Regions from separate parts of the Solibacillus sp. FSL R7-0682 genome, predicted to be linked through region 1. Evidence: riboswitches for the same ligand, from Rfam matches in the RefSeq annotation. Region 1 holds a riboswitch; each other region holds the start of a gene.
The links. A riboswitch is a leader RNA that binds a small molecule or an ion and turns the genes downstream of it on or off. The one in region 1 is predicted to bind S-adenosylmethionine.
Positions count from the first base shown of each region.

Region 2: it holds a riboswitch for S-adenosylmethionine, as region 1 does, so the genes downstream of both, metA (homoserine O-acetyltransferase MetA) here and metK (methionine adenosyltransferase) in region 1, are expected to answer to the same signal.
Region 3: it holds a riboswitch for S-adenosylmethionine, as region 1 does, so the genes downstream of both, MKZ17_RS18160 (O-acetylhomoserine aminocarboxypropyltransferase/cysteine synthase family protein) here and metK (methionine adenosyltransferase) in region 1, are expected to answer to the same signal.
Region 4: it holds a riboswitch for S-adenosylmethionine, as region 1 does, so the genes downstream of both, MKZ17_RS01830 (bifunctional homocysteine S-methyltransferase/methylenetetrahydrofolate reductase) here and metK (methionine adenosyltransferase) in region 1, are expected to answer to the same signal.

Region 1 covers NZ_JBBOUI010000001.1:975,707-981,550, forward strand. The annotation lists gene MKZ17_RS05075 (alpha/beta hydrolase family protein) at 1-100, shown strand, start outside; gene pckA (phosphoenolpyruvate carboxykinase (ATP)) at 267-1,853, opposite strand; SAM riboswitch class I at 2,051-2,168, shown strand; gene metK (methionine adenosyltransferase) at 2,416-3,612, shown strand; gene MKZ17_RS05090 (gamma carbonic anhydrase) at 3,742-4,254, opposite strand; gene MKZ17_RS05095 (alpha/beta hydrolase) at 4,395-5,198, shown strand; gene MKZ17_RS05100 (alanine/glycine:cation symporter family protein) at 5,327-5,844, shown strand, end outside.
Region 2 covers NZ_JBBOUI010000001.1:2,144,397-2,150,240, forward strand. The annotation lists gene MKZ17_RS10950 (hypothetical protein) at 1-130, shown strand, start outside; gene MKZ17_RS10955 (hypothetical protein) at 344-679, shown strand; gene MKZ17_RS10960 (hypothetical protein) at 691-1,269, shown strand; gene MKZ17_RS10965 (hypothetical protein) at 1,398-1,652, shown strand; SAM riboswitch class I at 1,917-2,024, shown strand; gene metA (homoserine O-acetyltransferase MetA) at 2,098-3,039, shown strand; gene MKZ17_RS10975 (DUF3600 domain-containing protein) at 3,096-3,788, opposite strand; gene MKZ17_RS10980 (sigma-70 family RNA polymerase sigma factor) at 3,781-4,305, opposite strand; gene MKZ17_RS10985 (phosphotransferase) at 4,495-5,475, opposite strand; gene MKZ17_RS10990 (hypothetical protein) at 5,475-5,844, opposite strand, start outside.
Region 3 covers NZ_JBBOUI010000001.1:3,619,457-3,625,300, reverse strand. The annotation lists gene MKZ17_RS18170 (NADPH-dependent oxidoreductase) at 1-664, opposite strand, end outside; gene MKZ17_RS18165 (DASS family sodium-coupled anion symporter) at 750-2,276, opposite strand; SAM riboswitch class I at 2,685-2,801, shown strand; gene MKZ17_RS18160 (O-acetylhomoserine aminocarboxypropyltransferase/cysteine synthase family protein) at 2,921-4,225, shown strand; gene MKZ17_RS18155 (hypothetical protein) at 4,400-4,798, shown strand; gene MKZ17_RS18150 (homoserine dehydrogenase) at 5,138-5,844, shown strand, end outside.
Region 4 covers NZ_JBBOUI010000001.1:348,054-353,897, reverse strand. The annotation lists gene metH (methionine synthase) at 1-764, opposite strand, end outside; gene MKZ17_RS01830 (bifunctional homocysteine S-methyltransferase/methylenetetrahydrofolate reductase) at 757-2,601, opposite strand; SAM riboswitch class I at 2,702-2,799, opposite strand; gene hemG (protoporphyrinogen oxidase) at 3,001-4,383, opposite strand; gene MKZ17_RS01820 (globin-coupled sensor protein) at 4,496-5,815, opposite strand.

The DNA of each region.
Region 1 (5,844 bases):
CGTCGAAACATGGTTTTCTTCTGGATTGAAGCATCATTATCCTCCTAAGTTCAATTACAAAACGGTTCGAAAACTATGTGAGTGGATGAAGCTTCAATAATGTATAAAGAAAGACACGCTATCAGCTGTTGCTAATAGCGTGTCTTTTTATGATATAAAAATATAGGAAGTTTATTCCACAAGTCCACTGTTATAGCGGAGAGGACGATTGTTTATAACGACACCTTCCTCCGAATAAACGTTATGTCGTGTAAAGTCATTAGCTATTATGCTAATGGACCACCTTTTTTCACGATTGCTTCATCTACATTAGCAAATTTCGTGAAGTTGTTTTTGAATAAATGTGCAAGCTCTGCTGCTTTTTTATCATAAGCTGCTTTGTCTGACCAAGCATCACGAGGATTCAATACCTCCGTCGGAACACCTTCAACTGCTACTGGGATATTTAATCCGAATACGCCATCTTGTGTCGTTTCAACGTCATTTAACTTGCCATCAATGGCAGCGCGTACCATTGTACGAGTGTAAGAAAGTTTCATACGGTTACCTACACCGTATTCGCCACCAGTCCAACCAGTGTTTACTAAAAATACTTGTGAGCCATGCTCATCAATTTTCTTACCTAATTGCTCAGCGTAAACAGTTGCTGGTAGTGGTAAGAATGGAGAACCGAAGCATGTAGAGAATACTGGCTCTGGTTCTGTAACACCGCGTTCAGTACCTGCTAATTTAGATGTGAAACCACTTAGGAAGTGGTACATTGCTTGCTCTTTTGTTAATTTTGAAATAGGAGGTAATACCCCAAATGCATCTGCTGTTAGGAAGATGATTGTTTTTGGGTGACCTGCTACAGATGGTAATACAATATTATCAATATAATCGATTGGATATGCCACACGAGTATTTTCAGTTAATGAACCGTTATCGTAATCACATACACGAGTTTCTGGATTTACTACTACGTTTTCTAATACAGAACCAAATTTAATGGCATTATAAATTTCTGGCTCTTTTTCAGCAGAGAGGTTGATTGTTTTTGCATAGCAACCACCTTCGATATTGAATACGCCGTTGTCAGACCAGCCGTGCTCATCATCACCGATTAATTTACGGTCAGCATCAGCAGATAAAGTCGTTTTACCAGTACCTGATAAACCGAAGAATAAAGCTACGTCGCCTTCTTCACCTACGTTTGCTGAACAGTGCATCGGGAAGATACCTTGCTCTGGTAATAAGTAGTTCATGATGCCGAAAATTGATTTTTTCATTTCACCTGCATACTCAGTACCACCAATTAAGATGATTTTCTTTTCTAAAGATGTTATGATGAATGTTTCAGAACCGGTACCATCAACTTCTGGATTTGCTTTGAAGTTAGGTGCAGATACAATTGTGAAATCTGCAACATGTGAAGCTAATTCTTCTGCTGTTGGACGGATGAATAATTGATGACAGAATAGGTTATGCCAAGCATATTCATTGATGACTTTTATCGATAATTGTGAATCTTTGTCGGCACCTGCAAAACCATTAAAAACAAACAGTTCGTCGCGTTCTTTTAAGTAATTAATAACTTTAATGTATAAATTGTCGAATACTTCAGATGAAATCGGTCGGTTTACTTTACCCCAGTCGATTTTGTCTTTTGATCCATCTTCTTCAACCATATATTTATCTTTAGGGGAACGACCAGTATACTTTCCAGTTTCAGCTGCGATTGCACCGTCAACAGTTAACATTGCTTCTCCACGTGATGTTGCTTTTTCAACTAGTTGTGGAACGGATAGTTGTGTGTTAATATTATCCCCGTTTAAAAGTTCTTTCAGCTCGTTAGCAATTTCTACCGAATTCATCGCTTAAGTACCATCCTTTTTTATAGTATTCCCTTTATAGGGGAGTTGTTTGTTAATTCAAAAATAGTATAACACATTGCATCCAATAATCTATACTAATTATGAATTATTTTTTCTGATTTTTTTAGTGTAATAAATACGACAAAATTTGTTGACATAAAATGCGTTTTTTCGTAAGATATTTAATTGAACGGATACTCTTATCCCGAGCTGGTGGAGGGGCAGGCCCTATGAAACCCGGCAACCTGCAATACGACTTTTCGTAACGTGTTGGTGCCAACCTGATGCAAGGGAAACTCCCTTGAACGATAAGAGTGAAAGGTAACGAAAGATAACATCCTTTCCTCACGCGTGATGAGCGCGGCAATGAGTGAAGGGATTTTTTTATTGTTTTTATAATAAAAAAGAATTTAATTTTTAATAAAATAGATAAATTGCAGCCTTTCAAAACCTCGTGTTAAAGCAGTATAGCTTGACGTTTATTTTTATAAACGGACATGGGTAATGAGTACCGTATCATAACAAACAAAACAATCGCAAAAGTGAATTAGGAGGAAGTAAAATGACAAATCGTCGACTGTTTACATCAGAAAGTGTAACGGAAGGACATCCGGATAAAATTTGTGACCAAATTTCGGATGCTATTTTAGATGCCATTTTAGCAGCAGATCCAAATGCACGTGTAGCTTGTGAAACAACGGTAACAACAGGCTTAGTATTAGTATCTGGTGAAATTACAACTTCTACGTATGTAGATATGAAAGGAATTATCCGTGACACAGTAGCAGAAATTGGCTACACACGTGGTAAATATGGTTTTGATGCTGAAAACTTAGCTGTTCTTGTAGCAGTTGGAGAGCAATCTCCTGACATCGCGCAAGGTGTTGACCAGGCGCTCGAAGCTCGCGAAGGTTCAATGACAGATGAAGAGTTAGAAGCTATTGGTGCAGGAGACCAAGGGTTAATGTTTGGTTACGCTTGTAATGAAACACCAGAGCTTATGCCTCTACCAATTTCTTTAGCACATAAATTAGCACGTCGTTTAGCAGAAGTGCGAAAATCAGGTGAATTAGATTATTTACGTCCAGATGGTAAAACACAAGTAACAATTGAGTACGATGAAAACAACCAACCAGTACGTGTAGATACAATCGTTATTTCAACTCAACATGATGAAGAAGCGACATTAGAACAAATTCAATCAGATATGAAAGAGTTCGTTATTAAGCCGGTTGTACCAGCTAATCTTTTAGATGAAGCGACAAAATACTTTATCAACCCAACTGGCCGTTTTGTAATCGGTGGACCTAAAGGGGACGCAGGATTAACAGGTCGTAAAATTATCGTAGACACTTACGGTGGTTATGCACGTCACGGTGGTGGAGCATTCTCTGGTAAGGATGCAACAAAGGTTGACCGTTCAGCAGCTTATGCTGCACGTTATGTTGCCAAAAATATCGTAGCAGCAGGCTTAGCTGACCGTGCAGAAGTTCAATTAGCATATGCAATTGGTGTAGCACAACCAGTATCGATCGCAGTAGATACTTTCGGCACAGGGAAAGTGGGAGAAAGCCAAATCGTAGAATGGGTACGTGAGCTATTTGATTTACGTCCTGCAGGCATTATTAAAATGCTGGATTTACGACGTCCAATTTACAAACAAACTGCAGCATATGGTCATTTTGGACGTACGGACTTAAATGTTCCTTGGGAAAAAACAGACAAAGCAGCAGAATTAAAAGTTAAAGCGGGACTATAAAAAATATAAGGAGCCAATGTAAACAAATTGTTTATATGGCTCCTTTTTGTAAACGGAAAGTTAAAAAATGGGCGGAAACACTATATAATAGGAAGAAAGTCAAATACAACCGGTAACGCTAGTTTGTTGTTACTTTTGTAATGATTTATAGTATTGTCCTTTTTCTACGTATTCACGAATAATACGATCCATGTCTGCGCGATCTTCGGCCGTTACTTCACGGACCACCTTTGCTGGACGCCCCATTGCTAATGTATTTGGGGGGATTTTTTTTCCTGGTGGTACAAGACTACCTGCGCCGATAAAGGCACCCTCACCGATTTCTGCACCATCCAAAATGATGGAACCCATTCCAATTAACGCTCGTTTCTTAATAGTACAGCTATGTAAGGTAACTTGATGGCCAATTGTTACCTCATCTTCTATGATTAACGGGAATGCAGGGCTTTGGTGGAGACATGATAAATCTTGTATACTAACACGCTCGCCAATTATTGTCTTGTTAACATCGCCACGTATGACAGTATTGAACCAAATGGATGTTTCTGCACCAATTGAAACGTCACCAGTAACTGTTGCATAGTCTGCAATAAATGCAGAAGGGTGAATCGAAGGAGTTTTATCTTTATATGGGTAAATCATACTAAGTACCTCTTTTCTTGTATAAAATAGTAATTCATTCTATTAGTATCGTATCAAATGAAAATAGATTTTCAAATAATATTTCTTTTTCTGTTGGATGCATTATAATGATAGAAGTTTCGTATGAAGGAGGTTTGACCATGTGGAGATGGGAAGCTGAAGGGCAACCGAAAGCAGTAGTAGCAATTCTTCATAGTGCATATGAAAATCATCGCTGGTACGCATGGTTAATTGAGAAGTTTCGAAGTGCGGGTTTTCATGTCGTTATGGGTGATTTACCCGGTCATGGAGATCAAGCGAAATATGCTAGATACCACGAAGAAGACTTTAAGGAATATTTTACATATACTAAAATATTATTAAAAGTAGCACTTGAATATAATTTACCACTTTTTATTGTTGGAAATGGATTAGGGAGTACAATTGCGATGCAAGTACTTCAAAAAAATAAAACCGAATATGCAGGTGTCATATTGACGTCACCTTGGCTCCATTTAAAATTGACACCAGGTAAATTATCGAACGCTCTATCAAGTTTTAGTGCCATAACTTCAAACGTAAAATTAAAGCATGAAATAAATTTACAACACTTTTCAAGAAATACAGATGTATTAATGGAACTAAAGGAAAATTTACCGCTTAATAGTATGGTAACGGTGAAATGGTACCGGGAGTGGCAACAGCTAACACGTACTTTCCGTGATCCAGAATATAAATTTCCTAATATCCCGCTGCTAGTCATGACAGGCGAAAATGATAAATTAACAGATATATCCATTACAAAAAAATGGTTACTTCAACAATCATTATCTGAGTTTCACTATAAAGAATGGCATGGCTGTCTACATAGTCTCTATTTCGAATTAGAAAGAGAAGATGTTTTTCAATATACTATTGACTTTATTAATAATGTTTTACGGAATTTAGGCTATATAATTGAATGACGACGAACCTAGCAAATACTATTTTTTGTTAGGTTTTTTTATTTCTAGAAAAAAATATATCGAAATTTTAGAAAATTTGTAATATACTAAATTTCAAATTAATACATTAAATTTAAAGGAGTGTTTCAATGGATTTTATTAATGATTTTGTAAACTGGGCTAACGGTATATTATGGGGTCCAGTCATGATTTACGGAATTTTAATCGTTGGATTATTCTTCTCGATTCTGACAAAATTTGCTCAAGTTCGTTTAATTAAAGACATGTTTAAACTTATGTTCAAGGGACAAAAATCAGATGCGGGTGTATCTTCATTCCAAGCGATGTCGATTGCCTTATCAGGTCGTGTTGGTACGGGGAACATTATTGGTACAGCTTCTGCGATTGCATTTGGTGGACCGGGGGCAGTTTTTTGGATGTGGGTTACTGCATTCATCGGTGCATCAACTGCTTATATGGAGTCAACATTAGCTCAAATTTACAAGGAAAAGAAAGATGGCCAGTATCGTGGTGGTCCAGCATTCTACATTGAAAAATCAACAGGTATTCGTGCACTTGGTGTAGTGTTTGCGATTGCGATGATTTTATCGGTAGCTATTTTAATGCCTGGTGTACAAGCTAATGCAATTGCTGGGGCAGTGGATAA
Region 2 (5,844 bases), 1.2 Mb from region 1:
ATCTAACCTTGATAATACTACTCAACAACTTACTCAACATCTAACAGAAGTTAGACAAGATGTAGAAGATACTAATAAGATTATAGTTGACCATGAGGTACGTATATCTGTATTGGAGAGTAAAGAATAATATACATATCTTATACATTATTTATAAAATATATTTTTTATTAAAGTGTGATAAACGTTGATATAACAACAATGTATATTTATTGTATACTACGTAAGTAACGTGAAAGTAAGGAATGTAGTGTTATCAATGCTTAAGAGATATATCTAGTTTACATAAGATAGGTTATAGGAAGTTGAGAGTGCATACACTATACATTGAAAGGGGATTAATATGAATAACTTACAACGTCTACAGATGGAAACTAAAGGAATAGAATTAGAACAAGGTGAGATGATTATCTATCTACAAGAAAATGGATTAGAACCATATGACAAATATGATGTAAATTCCATTGTAAATAAACGTAGAATCTATATGACTGCGTTAAGTGTATTAGAATCAATAGCAAACAATACATCTCTTATGAGTACGCTTAAGATAGATGATATGACTGTATCTGACTTCCATGAACAACTACTTGCTCGTATCAATCAATTGGAAGATAAGATAAATAAAATACCAAACAGTGAAGAAGGATTTAAATCTACTTTCTTACTGTATAATTAGGAGTGGGAAGATTGAACAGATTTAATGATTTCATTTTAGATTTAAATTTTCAAAGTATAGAATCAAATTACATTTTAAATCCTAATTTACCTAATAAACGTACAATAAAAGGCTTTGTAACTAATCACGAATTAAATCCAATTTCATCATTTCATTTCCATTCACTAGCACCATTTAAGCGCGGTGAGCATGTAGAAATAGATGGTAATGATTATTTAGTTATGACTGATGTGATTACTAATCGAGTACAGAAACGTAAAGCAATTGTAACTTACTGTAACTTTACTCATGACAAGATTATGATTGATAAAGTATTAGTTGGATATGATGATTTAGGACGTCCAATTTATGAAGATAAAGAAGTGGATTATGGAATTGAATATGGAGTTTTAAAATACAAAGACGTTTCTATTCCTACAAATGAAACTATAAATCTAATTAGAACAGTATACGACTTATCTATTACAGACAATGAAGTGAATAGACGATACTTTACTTATGATAAAGTTTTAACGTTTGAAGGAAGAACATATAGAATAACTGATTTAGTATTTACAAATAAAGGTTTGATAGTAGCGCGGTTACAATAGTCGCTTACCCCTAAACAAGAAATCGATGCCGTACCTTATCATTTTTCACACGCACATAAAAAATATTATTTCCTTATAATAAGTTTTTTGGTAATATATAGTTAGTTAATTTTATGGGGTGGTAAATAATGAAAGAAGAAATTACTAATAATCCTAACAATAATCCCAATGATAATCCAGATATTGATGTATATGAAGGTTGCCTTAAAGGGTGTATGGTGATTATTGTAATTATAATCCTGTGTATATTTTTATTAAAATCATGTTTCGAAAGTATTGACAGAGAACCTGTTAAACAAGGGGATTGGAATTTTGATGGTGAGGTAGATACAAAAGATTTAGATACATATATAAAATGGAAAAATAAACAGGATGATGAATAAGGATTTTCTATTAAAAAATAGTTACATAATCTAACAACCTTTATATGAGGGTTGTTTTTTTGTTGCCAAACGTATTCCTTATCAATTTCACCTCATTATAATTTTTCAAAATATAATTAACATCTACTTCTCTTTTTCAGATGTATGAGTTACAATGTAATTCACATAGGTATAATAAGAAGTGTAATATATACCGTAAACTAGCCGTAACACCAATTATTGCAAAATTCACCTATTCATGTTACGATGAATAACAATTAAATAGTCTTATCACGAGAAACTGAGGGATATGGCCCGGTGACGTTTCAGCAACCTCTAATGCGATTAGAAAGGTGCTAATTCCAGCAAGGGGATTCCCTTGAAAGATAAGAGCGAACGTTGACCTCTCATTCTTTTTTCTGGAATGGGAGGTTTTTTCGTAGATAGGGTATAGGGGGAACAAAGGATGCCAATCAATATACCAAAACAGCTACCTGCTGGAGAGCTTTTAAAAAAAGAGAAGATTTTCGTTATGGAAGAAGACCGCGCGAAAACGCAGCAAATTCGTCCACTGAACATATTAGTATTTAATCTAATGCCAGAAAAAGAAAAAACTGAGTTACAGTTACTACGTTTACTTGGTAATACACCTTTACAAGTGGATGTGACTTTTTTAAATACGGCGACATACGAATCAAAGAATGTGTCAAAGTCTCATTTAGACACATTTTATCAAACATTTGATGAAATTAAGCATCGACGTTATGACGGAATGATTATTACTGGGGCACCCGTTGAGAAGATGGATTTTGAAGCGGTCGGTTACTGGAAAGAAATTACCGAAGTGATGGATTGGGCAAATAAAAACGTGACGTCCATCATGTATATATGTTGGGGGGCACAAGCAGCGCTTTATCACCGTTATGGCATTGGGAAGTTTGAATTACCGAAAAAATGCTCGGGTGTGTATTCACACGTTATTACCGATTTAACCGTTGATTTAGTGCGCGGCTTTAGTGATGAATATGTAGCCCCACATTCCCGCCATACATCGGTTTCCATTGATGAGGTTCGAGCACATCCAGATTTACGTTTATTAAGCTATTCAGATGATGCAGGTGTCTTTATCGTCCAATCAAAAAACAATAAGCATATTATGATCACAGGCCACTTAGAGTACGATGCGACAACACTTTCGGATGAATATTTCCGAGATATTCAAAAGGACCCTGACAATACGGACATTCCAGTAAACTATTTCCCGAATAATGACCCGAGTAAAGAACCGAAAAATAGCTGGCGTGCCCATTCTCACTTGTTGTTTTATAACTGGTTGAACTACTATGTCTACCAAGAAACGCCGTATCATTGGCATTATGTTGATGAACCATTAGAGTATTATATATAACCCAAATAGCATATAAAAACTCTTACTCAACAATTCGAGTAAGAGTTTTTTTGCAATTAATTATAATTTCCCATTTGCTTCTCATTTACATATTGTAAGTAATCTTGTGCCTTAATGAATTCCTCTTTCAACTCGGCAGGAACTGAAGCAATATCAGGTGGACTGGAAACACCTACTTTGGCCATCGTTATTTCATAGGTCATTAATGCTTGCAAGTATTGTTCGAATTCTTCAGCGGTTAAAACCTCTTTGCTTGATGGTTGCCCATTTAATTTGTCAAAGTAGGGTTGTACTTCTCCTATTGCTCGTTTAATTTTTTCTACTTGTTCTTCAGGGATTTGCGTGTAATCGATGTTACCGTTCTTATCCCCATATTCCAGTTTTGAACTTGTAATGACTTGTAATAATTCCTTAAATTGCTCATACTCTTGTTTTCCTAAATCACCTTTTGCTCGATCTAATTTCGCATTAAATAACAAGTAACTTTCGATTGTAATACTTGCCACATGTTTTTTTAGATTTTCAAACGAACCGTATAAATCATCGGCAAGTAAGGCTTGATACGCATATGCACCCGTTGGAATCATTAAACAAGCACAAATACTCGCAATAGCTAACCGCTTTTTCACGAAACGATTTAGTTTACCACCCATTTCCGATTTCGCTTTATGAATACCCAGTTTACTTCTTTCATGAAGCTCTGTAGGAATTTCGATTTTTGACAGCTCTTGCTTAAATTGATTATCCATAATTTCCTACCTCCTTTGCATTTTGACGAAGCTTATCTAAAGCGCGGTATAAAATTGACTTTGCGGTACCAAGGGGGATATCTAATATCTCTGAAATTTCTTTTAATGTCCGATCGTCATAATATTTAAGTAAAATAATACTTTTCTCATCCTCTTTCAACGTATCAATCAGTTCCTGTAAAGATAAAGTAAGGGCAATATCTTCATCTTCTGCACCAGTAATCACTTCAAACCCTAAACTTAGTGGAATCACTTTTTTGTTTGTATTGAGTAAGTTCAATGAACAATTAATCGTAATTTTCATTAGCCAAGTTTTTAAATACTCCGGATTTTTCAGTGTTCCGATTTTCTTAAAAGATTGATAAGCTACTTCTTGAACAAGATCTAATGCATCGTCTTTATTTTTTACATAGACATAAGCCATTCGGTATATATCTGCCTCGTACTGCTGGAAAAGGGTCAAGTACGCTTTATCATTTCCTTTTTGCGCTTTTTTTACTAAGCGTTCCTGTTTCATCGTAAGTAATTCCTCCTTTCGTTTTACATCTATTAGACAAATGGGAAGGGGATTTGGCTTAAATTATTTGAATAATTTTATGTAAAAAGTAAAAAAACGGCATCCATTCAGTTTGGAAGCCGTAATATAATGGGACCTTTTGTATTGTACATATAATTGAAATCTAGGATAATGCTTCTGCAATTTCTATTAATCTAGTATAGCAAATATATCTTCGAGATGATCCCAATGATCGCCAACCCAAACGTTTTCTTCATTAAATCTTTTTATAACGGCTGAATTTTGCATTTTTACGCTAACCCATTCTGCTTCTTTCCACCAAGTTAATTTGAAAGACCGCACTAATTTTTGATTTGATAATGGTTGAAATTCTCTATAGCCTTTAACAAAGGCAGCAACACAACCTAAATGAATCTTGCCGTTTTCAATGCAAAACGATAAAAGTGGCCTTGAAATATCAAACTCACGGTAAACATAATTGATTCTATCGAAATCTAGAATTGCGGAGACAAGATTATTTTTAAATAAAATGTTATCTGCAAATAAGTCCCAATGACTCCAACCAATTTCACAATCCGAAAAAATATGTACATCGTTTTTTTCAATGATTTTTCTTTGTGTATCTAGTGTAGATAGTGTACTTTGGCAATCTATACGAATTGCTTCATTCCATCTTTCCTTCCAGTTTTCAAACATACTTTCTTTAGTACGAACATCCCAGTGAAGTGGTATATTTATTCGATTATTACTATTTATAATCATGTGCATTTTACCAATAATTTGACCCAAATGAAACATTTGTTGCTCATTTGCAGTTCCTGCCTTAAGATTATGACCTTCACAAAACTTCATTAATACAAATCGCTCATCATTTGTTGATTTTATTACATATTTGCCGTTATGAGTATATAGTTCTGGACAAGGTATCCCGGAATTATAGAGCGTATTTTGATGATTTAATGAAATTTCTAATCCCTCGACCATATGTTCAGGATAACGTGATTTATTATACTGCTTTGCAAAGAAATCTCCATGATCGGTTTTAAGTATCCATTTTAAATTCATATAACCTAAATCAACAATCGTAAAATCGAGGATATTCAATCCCCAAATGGAAATAATTGCTTCGAAAATGTCCTCTCTTATCGATTTATTCAACACATTGTTCATCAATATCTCCTTTTTCGAGTAATGATTATAATTGCAGCAATAACGATGACAAAAATCCCAACTCCTTTATAGACATACCGCTCTACCTGATTTGGGGCCGTGTACTCTCCATTATTAATTGCTTTTAGATATTTTCCTGCCGTGACTTCTACTGCTATAGCGCTATTTGGATCAATTCCTTGTATGGAAAAATATTTCGTACCTTTTGGATAGTGATTCGAGAAATTACCTGCTAAAGATTCCATATCGGAATAGCTCGTCACTTTACCTATTCGCTTATCTATCGCTGTTATTTCTTCTTCCGTCATTTGATAAATATGGCCATCCCACACTACGAAGGAATATACCCACGAAGTAGCAGCAACATTT
Region 3 (5,844 bases), 2.6 Mb from region 1:
CGGCCATTTGCTTTGTCCATGTAGCCATTTTTTGATTCGATGAGCGGCTTGCGTAGTAGCTTTCCATTGTCGCATCATATTCGCTTAATAATGTGTCATATTTCTCTACATCATAGCTATTTTCGTGTAACACTGCAGCTACCGGTAAGCGCGGCTTCGTTTCGTTGCGTTTTGTTGGTGTTCCGATTGTCATTGCAAATAATGGGAATACGTATTTTGGTAAGTTGAATAGTTCGCTAATTTCAGCAGGATTTGTACGTGCACCACCAATATAGCAAATACCGTAACCCTTTGCTTCAGCAGCAATTACAAAGTTTTGTGCAAATAATGAAACGTCCGCAACCCCAACTAGTACGTTTTCAGCAGAATCTGCTACAATGTCAACGCCATGCTTTTGGCCAGCTACTTGCAAACGTTTGAAGTCTACACAAAATAGAAAGGAAGCGCCAGCCGTTTTAAACTGGAAATCATTTTTTGATAGCTCACCAAGCTTCGCTTTTTTCTCCTCGTCTGTTACCCAAATAACACTATATGCTTGCACGAAATGAGAGCTTGCCGCCATTTGTGCTGTTTCAATTAAATCAATAACGGTATCCTTTGAAATGATGTCACCTGTATATTTACGAACAGATGAATGGCTACGTAATAATTCTCTAGTTTCCATGTGATTTTCTCCCCCTATGTAGTAAATAAGCTTAAAGGAAAATTCCTTTAAGCTTATTTTAGACAATCTTTTGCTATTTTGTCGATTATAATAAACCGATCCATTGCCAGTATGTGGATGCTAAAATGAGAATTAATATATAGCCCACGATTGTTAATGGAATACCTGATTTTATGAAATCTTTTGTTGTGAATGCACCGGTACCGTAAGCAAGCATATTTTGCGGTGCACTTACTGGTAATAAGAAACCGAAGCAAATGACGAATTGTTGAATAAGTACGAATCCGATTTGATTTTCCACTGGCATTGGTAAGCTTAACGCAAGTGCGATAAATACTGGGATTAACGCTGATGCAAGACTTGTTGCGGATGCAAAACCAAGGTGGATAACAATGTTAAATACTGTTACTAATGCAATTGTAGCTAAAATTGGCATTGAATCTAAGCCGAGTGAACCGAATACTGTATCAGATAACCAGGCGGCACCTTTCGTATTTAACAATGTCGTTCCTAATGAAATACCTACAGCAAATACGATTAATGTACCCCAGTCAATTCGACTAGAAGCCTCCTTCCAAGTGAATACACCAACTTTTGGTGTTAATAGGAAGGCGATCGCTAAAAGCGTAATCGTTGTCGTATCAAATGGGTGCATTTTTCCTTCTGTTGCCCAGAAAACTAATAGTAAAAGAGTTGTAATAATTAGTGTGATTTCTTTACGTTTTAATGGACCAAGCTCTGCTAATTGCTTACGAATAATATCTTTACCACTAACAAGATTGTCCGTTTCGGGTTTGATTAATTTAATCATGACAAAGTAGAGAACGAATGACATAATAATTGAAAATGGTGCAGCATATAAAAACCATTCGCCCCATGAAATATCAACACCAAACTCTGAATTAATAAAACCTAATGCTACTAAGTTTTGCGCAGCGGCTGTTTTAATCCCTACATTCCAAACCGATACGGCTTGTGTTGCAGTAATAACTAATAGGGCAGCTAATTTACTTTGATTTGACAAACCAAATGCGGCTACAACGCCGAGGAGGATTGGCACTACGGCACCTGCACGAGCTGTTGCGCTTGGAACAACGAAGGCTAATACGATGGCTACTAAAATGGCACCGAATACAAGTGCATTTGTTTTTGTACCTACCATCGATAAAACCCAGAGTGCAATACGTTTATGTAGATTGGTTATTTGCATAGCAGCGGCAAGGAATAATGCTGCTCCTACTAATGCAACGGCGGAGCTACTAAATCCACCTAACGCTAATTTTAAAGCGTTACTTGTCCCCATTTGCACAGAAGGGTCTTCCATACTTGGAGCTAAACCTAAAAGAACAGCAATTAAGGCTAATATCATGGCAGAACTAACAGGATAAGTTACGGCTTCTGTTACCCATAAAATAACAGCAAACGCTAAAATTGCAAGTGCGCGTTGACCTACAACTGGAAGGTCTCCATTGTTCGGTAAAAGTACGATTGTAATAAGTGCAACGAAGGCTAACACGATCCATAGTGGCTTTAAGTTACGCTTTTGCTTTTTTGCTTCTGTTCCTGATGTTGAATCCTGCTTTTGATTATTTTGAGCTACATCTGTTCCCATAAAAATTCCTCCTTTAATTTAAAGTTTAGAAAATAGTAAATGAGAGCGTAAATATTTTCTTGGAATAAAAATTTAACAAATTTCTTCAAACAATATCTGCAATTATATAGGAAATGAAATGCAGATAAATTAAGTTATTTGTTAATTTAATTATAGCATTTGGTATTTTTGGGGTTGTTAATATTTGGTGAATTTTGTTATATCAAAACAAATAATTCGGTATTTTCTACTTAATTTAAAAATAGCAATTTTAATATGTAAAATAGAATATTTATGAAATTGATAGCGAAAAAATTAAAATGGAGAATTAGTCATAAAAAAATAATTCAGAAAATTTTCATTTTTAGGTTGACGGATGATTTTGGTCTGTTTTATACTTTGATTCATCGATGGAACATAAATCACATACTCTTATCAAGAGTGACGGAGGGAATAGGCCCTATGATGTCCGGCAACCAGTGAGTGATGAACTGACTAAGGTGCTACTTCCTACAAAATGCTTTTTTGCATTTTGAAAGATAAGAGGAGGCGAACTTGCTCATTTGCAACCCCTCTTCTTAGTGGAAGAGGGGTTTTTTACATTTAAAAAACCTTCTCAAATACACCGATTTCACCATCGAAAACATTTTAGGAGGTTAATAGCAATGACAAACTTACAACCAGAAACGTTATTACTACATGGAGGTCAAAAGCCAGATCCGGTAACAGGTGCCATTGCGGTTCCGATTTATCGTACGACTGCCTATGCTTTTAAAGATACGGCCCATGCGCAGCGATTATTTGCATTAGAAGAGCCGGGGAATATTTACTCTCGTATTATGAATCCAACCGTAGCAGCTTTCGAGGAACGTGTGGCATTACTTGAAGGAGGTACAGCTGCCGTAGGACTTTCATCTGGTGCAGCAGCAGTTGCGTTTTCGATTTTAAATGTAGCTGGTGCAGGTGATGAAATTGTCGCGGCTGGTTCATTGTACGGTGGTACGTACAATTTATTCGCGACAACATTGCCTCGCTACGGTATTACAGTGAAATTTGTTGATGAATCTGATCCGGAAAACTTCAGTGCGGCGATTACCGATAAAACGAAAGCAGTTTATGCTGAAATTATTGGTAACCCGAGCTTAAAAGTATTAGATATAGAAGCAGTGGCAAATATTGCACATGAAAATGGCTTACCACTACTAATCGATAGTACATTTGCTTCCCCATATGGAGGCAATCCGATTGAATTTGGTGCAGACGTAGTCATTCATTCCGCAACGAAGTGGATTGGCGGTCACGGCACGACCATTGGTGGGATTGTTGTCGATGCGGGGAAATTTGATTGGACTGGAGGACGTCACCCAGGTTATACAGAGCCAGATGCATCTTATCATGGGATTCGCTACGGTATTGACACTGCAAGCGCTGCATTTGCGACAAAGCTTCGTGTTCAACTATTACGTGATTTCGGACCAACCTTATCAGCGGATGCAGCATTTAACTTCTTACAAGGACTAGAGACGCTTCATTTGCGTATTGTCCGTCATAATGAAAATGCTCAAAAAGTGGCAGAGTATTTACGTAACCACCCATTCGTGGAATATGTAAACTACAACGGCTTTGAAGATTTCGAAACACATGATTTAGCGAAGAAGTATTTGAAGAATGGCTTTGGTTCCATTTTAACATTTGGTATTAAAGGTGGAAGAGAGGCAGGTCGCCAAGTAATTGATAACGTGGAATTATTCTCTCATGTAGCAAACGTAGGGGATGCCAAGTCATTAATTATTCATCCTGCTTCAACAACGCACCAACAATTATCAGCAGAGGAACTAAAAGTAGCAGGCGTATCAGAAGAGCTCATTCGCTTATCGATTGGTCTGGAAGCTGTAGAGGATATTATTGCTGATTTAGAGCAAGCGTTAGCAAAAGTGTCGAACTCAGTTGAAGCGGAAATAAACGTATAATCATATATTATAATAGTAGAAAATCGTTCTCCTTGCATCATTTCGTAAGGGAGCGAATTTTCTTAAAATTAATCCCTACTATTTTTATAAGTTTTATTGACAACGTTTAAACCAAGTAATAAAATAGGATTAATAAATAATGACTTATATTTAAAAGAAAAGGAGTTGTTCAATATGGGAAAAGTATATAGTGCACAAAACGTAGCCGCTTATATTATTTATGAATTAAACGATGCAAAAGTCTTCGTCAATCTAACTGCAATCCAACAAATTTTAGCAGATGTTAATTTAATGTGGCAGAAGGTATTTGGACACTGTGCTTTCTTAGAATCAACTCATAATCTTGCATCTGCAGGCTTTACAGTAAAAGAAGTAGCAGAAGAATATAAGGAGCACGGAACAGCACATCTTTTAAAGCCAGCAAAAGAATGGTTTTTAAAATATGGCGAATTTCAATTAGTGCAACGCCCGTATGCAGTGCCAAATTATTCTGCTAAAGAAGAAATTTTAATGAAAAAGATTCTAACTGCGTACCGTATTCGTGCATATGAGCTTGCCGATGTTGCTGTATAAGTGAAAACTAACAATCGGTTAGTTAAGAACGGTCGTTCCCTTTCTAATTGAATTTTTCCTTAATACTATACTCCCCAAAACACTAGTGATCCCCCATCACTAGTGTTTTTGATTTTATTTTATTGTAAATTAAATAAATTAAACGCTTATCGGTTTAATACTAAAAATGCTAGCTCAAAATAAGATTTAAAGGAGTATTGACCATTTACAGTAAACAAATGTCCATCTAGGAGAGATTTTTCTTGTTTTCATGTATTATATAGGATAGAATTTTCTTTAAGTTAAAATATTCTAATTATTTGTAAATATAGATGTGTAATGAATTTGGAGGAGAAAGGCATGGCAACAATTAAGGCAGCCATCTTAGGGTTTGGCACAGTAGGTCAAGGGATTTACCATATTTTAAATGAGAAGAGGCAGGAGCTTCGCGAAAAGCTAGGTGTAGAGCTAGAGGTCGCGAAGATTTTAGTGACTGATGCGAGTCGTGAGCGTGTACTCGGCACAAAGCATTTAATGACAGAAAGCATTGAAGAGGTGCTAGCTGAGCAAGGCCTACAAGTCGTATTTGAAGCAATTGTCAATGAGGAACCTGCGTTTAGCTATTTAAAGCAAGCTGTAGAGCATAAATGTCATGTTATTACAGCGAATAAGGTAATGTTTGCGAAGCGTGGAGCTGAGCTTGAAGCTTTAGCAAAGGCGAACGGCGTATTTGTTGGCTTTGAAGCGTCGGTAGCAGGTGGCGTGCCGATTATTAAAACGATGAAAAATATTTTACTTGTTAATGATGTTAGTCGTGTACAAGGAATTTTAAATGGTACGACAAATTATATATTAACGAAAATGCGTGCAGAGGGCTGGAGTTTTGAAGATGCATTAGGCGAAGCACAACGTTTAGGCTATGCAGAAGCGGATCCGTTTAACGATGTATCAGGACAGGATGCATTTAAAAAATTAATGATTCTTTCGAGCTTAGCATTTGGTGAGCAGCCAAACTGGTCAGATGTAGAAGTGATCGGTATTGATACCATTTCGGCGAAGCAAGTAAA
Region 4 (5,844 bases), 630 kb from region 1:
GCATTCGGATAACAGCTAATATAGCCATTGGAAAGCTCTGCTAATGACCGAATATGATCTGTCATAAATTCTGGACCAGTTGCACAGTTTAGACCAACTGATAATGGATTAATATGCTCGATTGAAATATAAAAAGCTTCAATTGATTGTCCAGCAAGTGTCGTTCCCATCGGCTCAATCGTTCCTGAAATCATAACTGGAAGCTCTTTTCCTACTTCATCAAATACTCGACGAATTGCAATGGTTCCAGCTTTTACATTGAGCATATCTTGCGAGGTTTCTAAAAGGAGTAAATCAGCACCTGCTTCAACTAGTGCCTTAGCTTGTATATAAAAGTTTTCCTCTAGCTCTTCAAACGTAATGCCACCTGTAACAGATAATGTTTTCGTTGTGGGTCCTATCGCTCCCGCAACAAAGCGTGGCCATTCAGGTGTCGAATATTCACGAGCCGCTTCTAATGCAATTTCTACAGCTTTTGTATTAATTTCAACAGCCTTGTTTCCAAGATTGTACTCATTTAATACGAGGGGGGTACCGCCAAATGTGTTCGTACATAAAATATCCGTGCCCGCATCTAAATAAGCCCGATGAATTTCCCCTAAAACGTCTGGTCGTGTAAGAACAAGGTTTTCATTACAGCCATCTAATTCTTCTCCACCAAAATCCTCATAGGTTAAATTTTCATTTTGAAGCATCGTCCCCATAGCACCATCGATGATTAATATTCTTTTTTGTAATTGCTCATGTATTGGGTGATTAAACATTTATGTGTACTCCTTTTTTGTTGGCATCCAATTGTTTTACGTAATCCATTAATTCGAGTGTCATATCGTAACGTAAAAACGGTGTAATTAAATAAATTCCATTGAAATATTGGCATGCTGTGTCTAGTAATTCTTTTGCAATCGCGATTCCTTCTGCAGTCGCGGCTTCCTTATCCTCACCGCACGCGGCCATCCTTGCTAGTACTTCATCAGACAATTTAATACCTGGCACCTCGTGATGGAGAAATTCTGCGCTTCTTGATGAAGTAAGCGGCATAATTCCAATATAAATTGGCGTTTCTAAATGCTTTGTCTCCTCATAAATTTCTACAATTTTTTCCTTTGAATAGACTGGCTGTGAAATGAAGTAATCCGCACCGTGCTCAATTTTTTTCTCTAAGCGCGCTACTGCACGGGCAAGTACTCGTACATTAGGATTGAACGCAGCAGCAACTGAGAAATTCGCCTGCTTCCGTAATGATTTACCTGTAAACGAACCACCTTTATTTAATTGCTTAATTAATGAAATGAGCTCCATGGATGACACATCATATACACTCGTCGCTCCAGGGAAGTCCCCAACCTTTGTTGGGTCACCTGTCACAACTAAAATATCATGTAATTCAAGTGCATCAAGTCCCATTAAATGCGATTGTAAGCCGATCAAATTCCGATCACGACATGTTAAATGTGGGAGGGACCGGATTCCATGCTCTTTTAAAATCGCGGCCATTGCAATATTACTAATGCGCGGCGATGCGAGGGAATTATCCGCCATCATCACAACATCTGCTCCTGCTCTCGCTAGCTGCTTTGCCCCTTCCACAAAGCCATCAATTTCTAAATGACGTGGGGTATCTAATTCTACAATAACAGAACGCTCACGCTTCGCTTTTTCATGGAGCGGCTCTTGCTTTCGCGGCTCTGCTTGACGAACGAATTCTGTGCGTCCTAGTAATTTTTCTTTTGTCGTAATTGGCTCTACATTTGCTAAGCGTGCCTTTAACGCTGCGATATGCTTTGGCGTTGTACCACAGCAGCCACCAATTAAACGAACACCTTGCTCTACTAGTTCAACTGCTGCACGGGCAAAGTAATCTGCTTCGGATTCATACACAACACGGCCATCTTCTACGTCCAATAACGAGGCATTTGGATAGGCAGATAAATACGCATTTTGCGGTAAATTTACTCCTTCAAAGGCTTGAATTGTATGAAATGGGCCGAGTCTACAGTTGCTACCCACAATATCTGCACCTAGGCGCTCTAAGTCATGTAGTGCCTCATTCAGCGATTGACCATTTAACAAAACGCCAGGTTCCTGCATTGTTACTTGTGCAATAATTGGTAAGTCTGTTAATGAACGCAATAAATGCACACTGTGTGATAATTCTTCAAAGTCATAATACGTTTCTAATAAAAATCCATCTGGTTCACCAACAAGTAACACATCCACCTGCTCTTTGAAAGCCCTTAAAATCTCCTCCAATGTTGCATCACTTTTTCGGATACCTCGAATTCCACCAATTGTCGCTAATACATACTGTCCTCCTGGAGCTGCCGCAGCTTTGGCAATTTCAATAGCCGCTTTATTAAACTCCTGCACACGTCCCTCAAAACCATAGCGCGCTAATTTGATTGCGTTAGCACCATATGTATTCGTCTGAATAATATCTGCACCTGCTGCAATGTAATCACTATGGATTTTTTCAATAATTTCTGGACGTGCAATGTTCATTTCTTCATGACAATAATCCAGTCCGTAAGAATATAATAATGTTCCGATTGCACCGTCCGCTGTTAACACTTTTGTCTTTAAATCTTCCAGTAATCCCATTACATCCACTCCATCGTTCACAGTATTTTCAGATATATTTGAATATAAAAAAACCTTCTTTAAAAATAAAAGAAGGTTACACAATGTCTGCTGTCATTCCTTCTCATCTTTTGGCAAAAGCCATCTGGATTTAGCACCTGACATAAGTTGGTTGCTGAAGTTTCTTAGGGCCAGTCCCTCGACTTCTCTTGATAAGAATTTTTATGAATTTTTTAAATAATTAAAAGAATCATACCGTTATAAACGAAAAACGTCAATACCCTTTAGCGGGGTAAAGTGAATCTTCTAGTCGTGGACGACCTTTCCCACGACTAGTTAGCTTCACCAATCGGGCTTTTACGGGCAGTTCTTAATTTTACTGCCCGTTTACGCGGGGTAAAGTGAATCTTCTAGTCAATCCTATAGAAGCGTAGCAATTTCCTGTCCTGTCTTTTTACCGTTTTGAATACATGCCCCAATTCCTACTCCGAAATATGAGCAGCCTGCTAACAATAAATTAGGATAACGTACTTCTAAATCTTTTACTACTACGTTTAATGCTTCATTATGAGCTAAATCATAACGCGGCATTTGATCGATCCACTTCGTTATGTTGACGATTGTTGGCTCTTCTTCAATTCCCAAGCTTAAACGAATGTCCTCAAGCGCGACCTTCGTTAGCTCTTCATCTGACATCGCCGCTAACTCCTCATAACGCACATTATTATTTTTATAAAATAATCGAACAAGTAAATTGCCTTGTGCGGACGTATGCTTCCATTTACGGCTTGTCCATGTTGATGCATTACATACTAATTCACTATTGTGTGAAACAATAAAACCCGTCCCATCTGCTGGTAAAACAGAATCCGGTACATCAAAGCCTACATACATAGTCAAAGCAGAAGCAGTTGTAAATTTTTGTAGCTGTACATCAAGCTGTTCATCCTTTAACACATGACGCACCGTTTCATTTGGCACTGCTAATACAACAACATCTGCCACGATTGTTTCATCTTGAAGTATGACTTCATAGCCTACGTCTAACTTGCGAATCTGTTTTGTTGCCGTATTTTTTTTGAATTCAACTTCTGGTAATAGTTCCTCTAATCGATCAATAATAGCTGACAAGCCTTTTTGGAAGGAGATAAACTTTTTATTGGCTGCCTTATCGAATTGTGCACGATTCGCTTCAAAGCCTTTAATGATTGAGCCATATTCATTTTTATAATCAACTAAATAAGGCAACGTAGAGGCTAAGCTCAGCTGATATAAATCCCCGGAGTAAACACCCGCAAGCACAGGTGCAATTTGATTATGAACTAGCTCTTCTCCTAAGAAATGCGCCAAAAAAGAACCAATCGAGCTTTCTTTCGTGAAGCTAGTGTTAGGTAACATTAAATCTTGCAGTGCTCGTTGCTTCCCTTCTTCAGAAACGAGCGTACTAGACATGAGGGAATCCACGCTCATTGGTATCCCAAATGTCGAACCCTCCGGAATAGCATGTAGCTCATTATTAGTATGAATATAAGAGATGCCTGTTTCGTTATAAACAAGCTGCGATTCGAAATCGAGCTCCTTTACTAGCTCTATTACACCTGGGTGCCTTGCAACTATCGAGTCTGCACCCGTTTCCATAATAAAGCCACTTGCCTGTTGGGAGTGAATTTTCCCTCCTAAGTACTCATTTTTTTCAATTAATATTAACCGTGCTTTATTATTTGTTTCCTCTAATTGCTTTTTTAAATAATGCATTGTACAAAGACCTGTAATCCCTCCACCAACTACGACCACTGTTTTCATATATACCTTCTCCAATCCGTTCATGTTTCTTTCTCCAGTATAATCTTTTTTGAATTCATTTTGGACTGATGGATATTACAAATTTTAAACGAAAAAAAGATTAGGGGAAAACTCACCCTAATCCATTAAACTTCTCATTATCTTGTAAGTCTTGCGAAATTGTTGCTAAATTATCCGCTGCAATTGTTACTTCATCAAAGGCAGCTCCTAGTTCAGTAATAACTGAGCCAATTAACCCCACTTCTTGCTCTACAAGATTGCTTTGAATTTTTGTTTCCTTCAATGATTCCACGATTGCAGAAAACTGCGCTTCTGTGCCTTTCATACTTTCTTCACCAGCTTGAACCGCAACTTTAATTTCTTTTAAGGACTCTAATAATCTTGTTGTACGAATATTTGTATTTTGTAATAGTTCTTCCACATTTATCGTAGAATCTTTTGTTTGCTCCGAAAGCTTTCGAACTTCACCCGCTACAACACCAAAACCTTTACCCGCTTCGCCTGCACGTGCCGCTTCAATCGCTGCATTTAATGCTAAAAGGTTCGTTTGGTTGGCAATATTCGTAACAATACCCATCGTTTGCTCCATCTCTTTTGAAATTTCCGCTAACTTTTCAATTTCCAAAGAAATCGAGCCAACCGCATCATGTATAGCATCCATACTCATCGATTGATGTTGAATTTGAACTTTACCATGATGAGCTTGATCTGTAGCAATTGTTGAAAGGTCAATAGCTCTTTTAGTATAGGAAACCATAACATCTGCTTGCGTCGATAGTTGGTGAAACGAAGCATTTGTTTGCTCAGATATTGCCGCTAAATTTGAGGATGATTCAATAATAGAATTACCTACATTGCGTCGTTCTTCCTCTAAACGTTGTTGCATTCTCTCTACGACAGCTTCATATTCCTCTAACACGACTTGCTGTTCGAAATTCAATATTTTTGAAATGGCTTCTAATGTCCGAAAACGTTGTTCATCATTATCAATGTTTATTTTCACTAAACGGATAAATTCGACTAACAAACTTTGGAATGCACCAATATACCATTTGGTTTTCAACCCTATTCGTACATGTACTTGTGCAATTTTTTTACGTTTCAAAAAATATTCGTCATTGATAGTACCACTGAACATTTCACAAATATGCCTATTTAACGTAACTTTCAAGCGATCAATAGAGCTATTATCATTAATAATTTGAACTAAGCTAGATTCCATCCCTAAATTGCGATAAAAGGTATCTACAATATGTTCAATATTTTCATCAATATAGGGCTTAAATATTTTTAAATATTTTAAATCTCCTTCTGTTAAGTCCAACATTTCAAGTTGTTTAGCTATGGGAGAATTTTCGGTATACTCTAACTTCACATTTACTTGTTGGATAGATGTCGCATGGGAATTCTCATCTTTCTTCTTAAAAAACATCTTCTACCTCGCCTTATTAAAATTGCTCT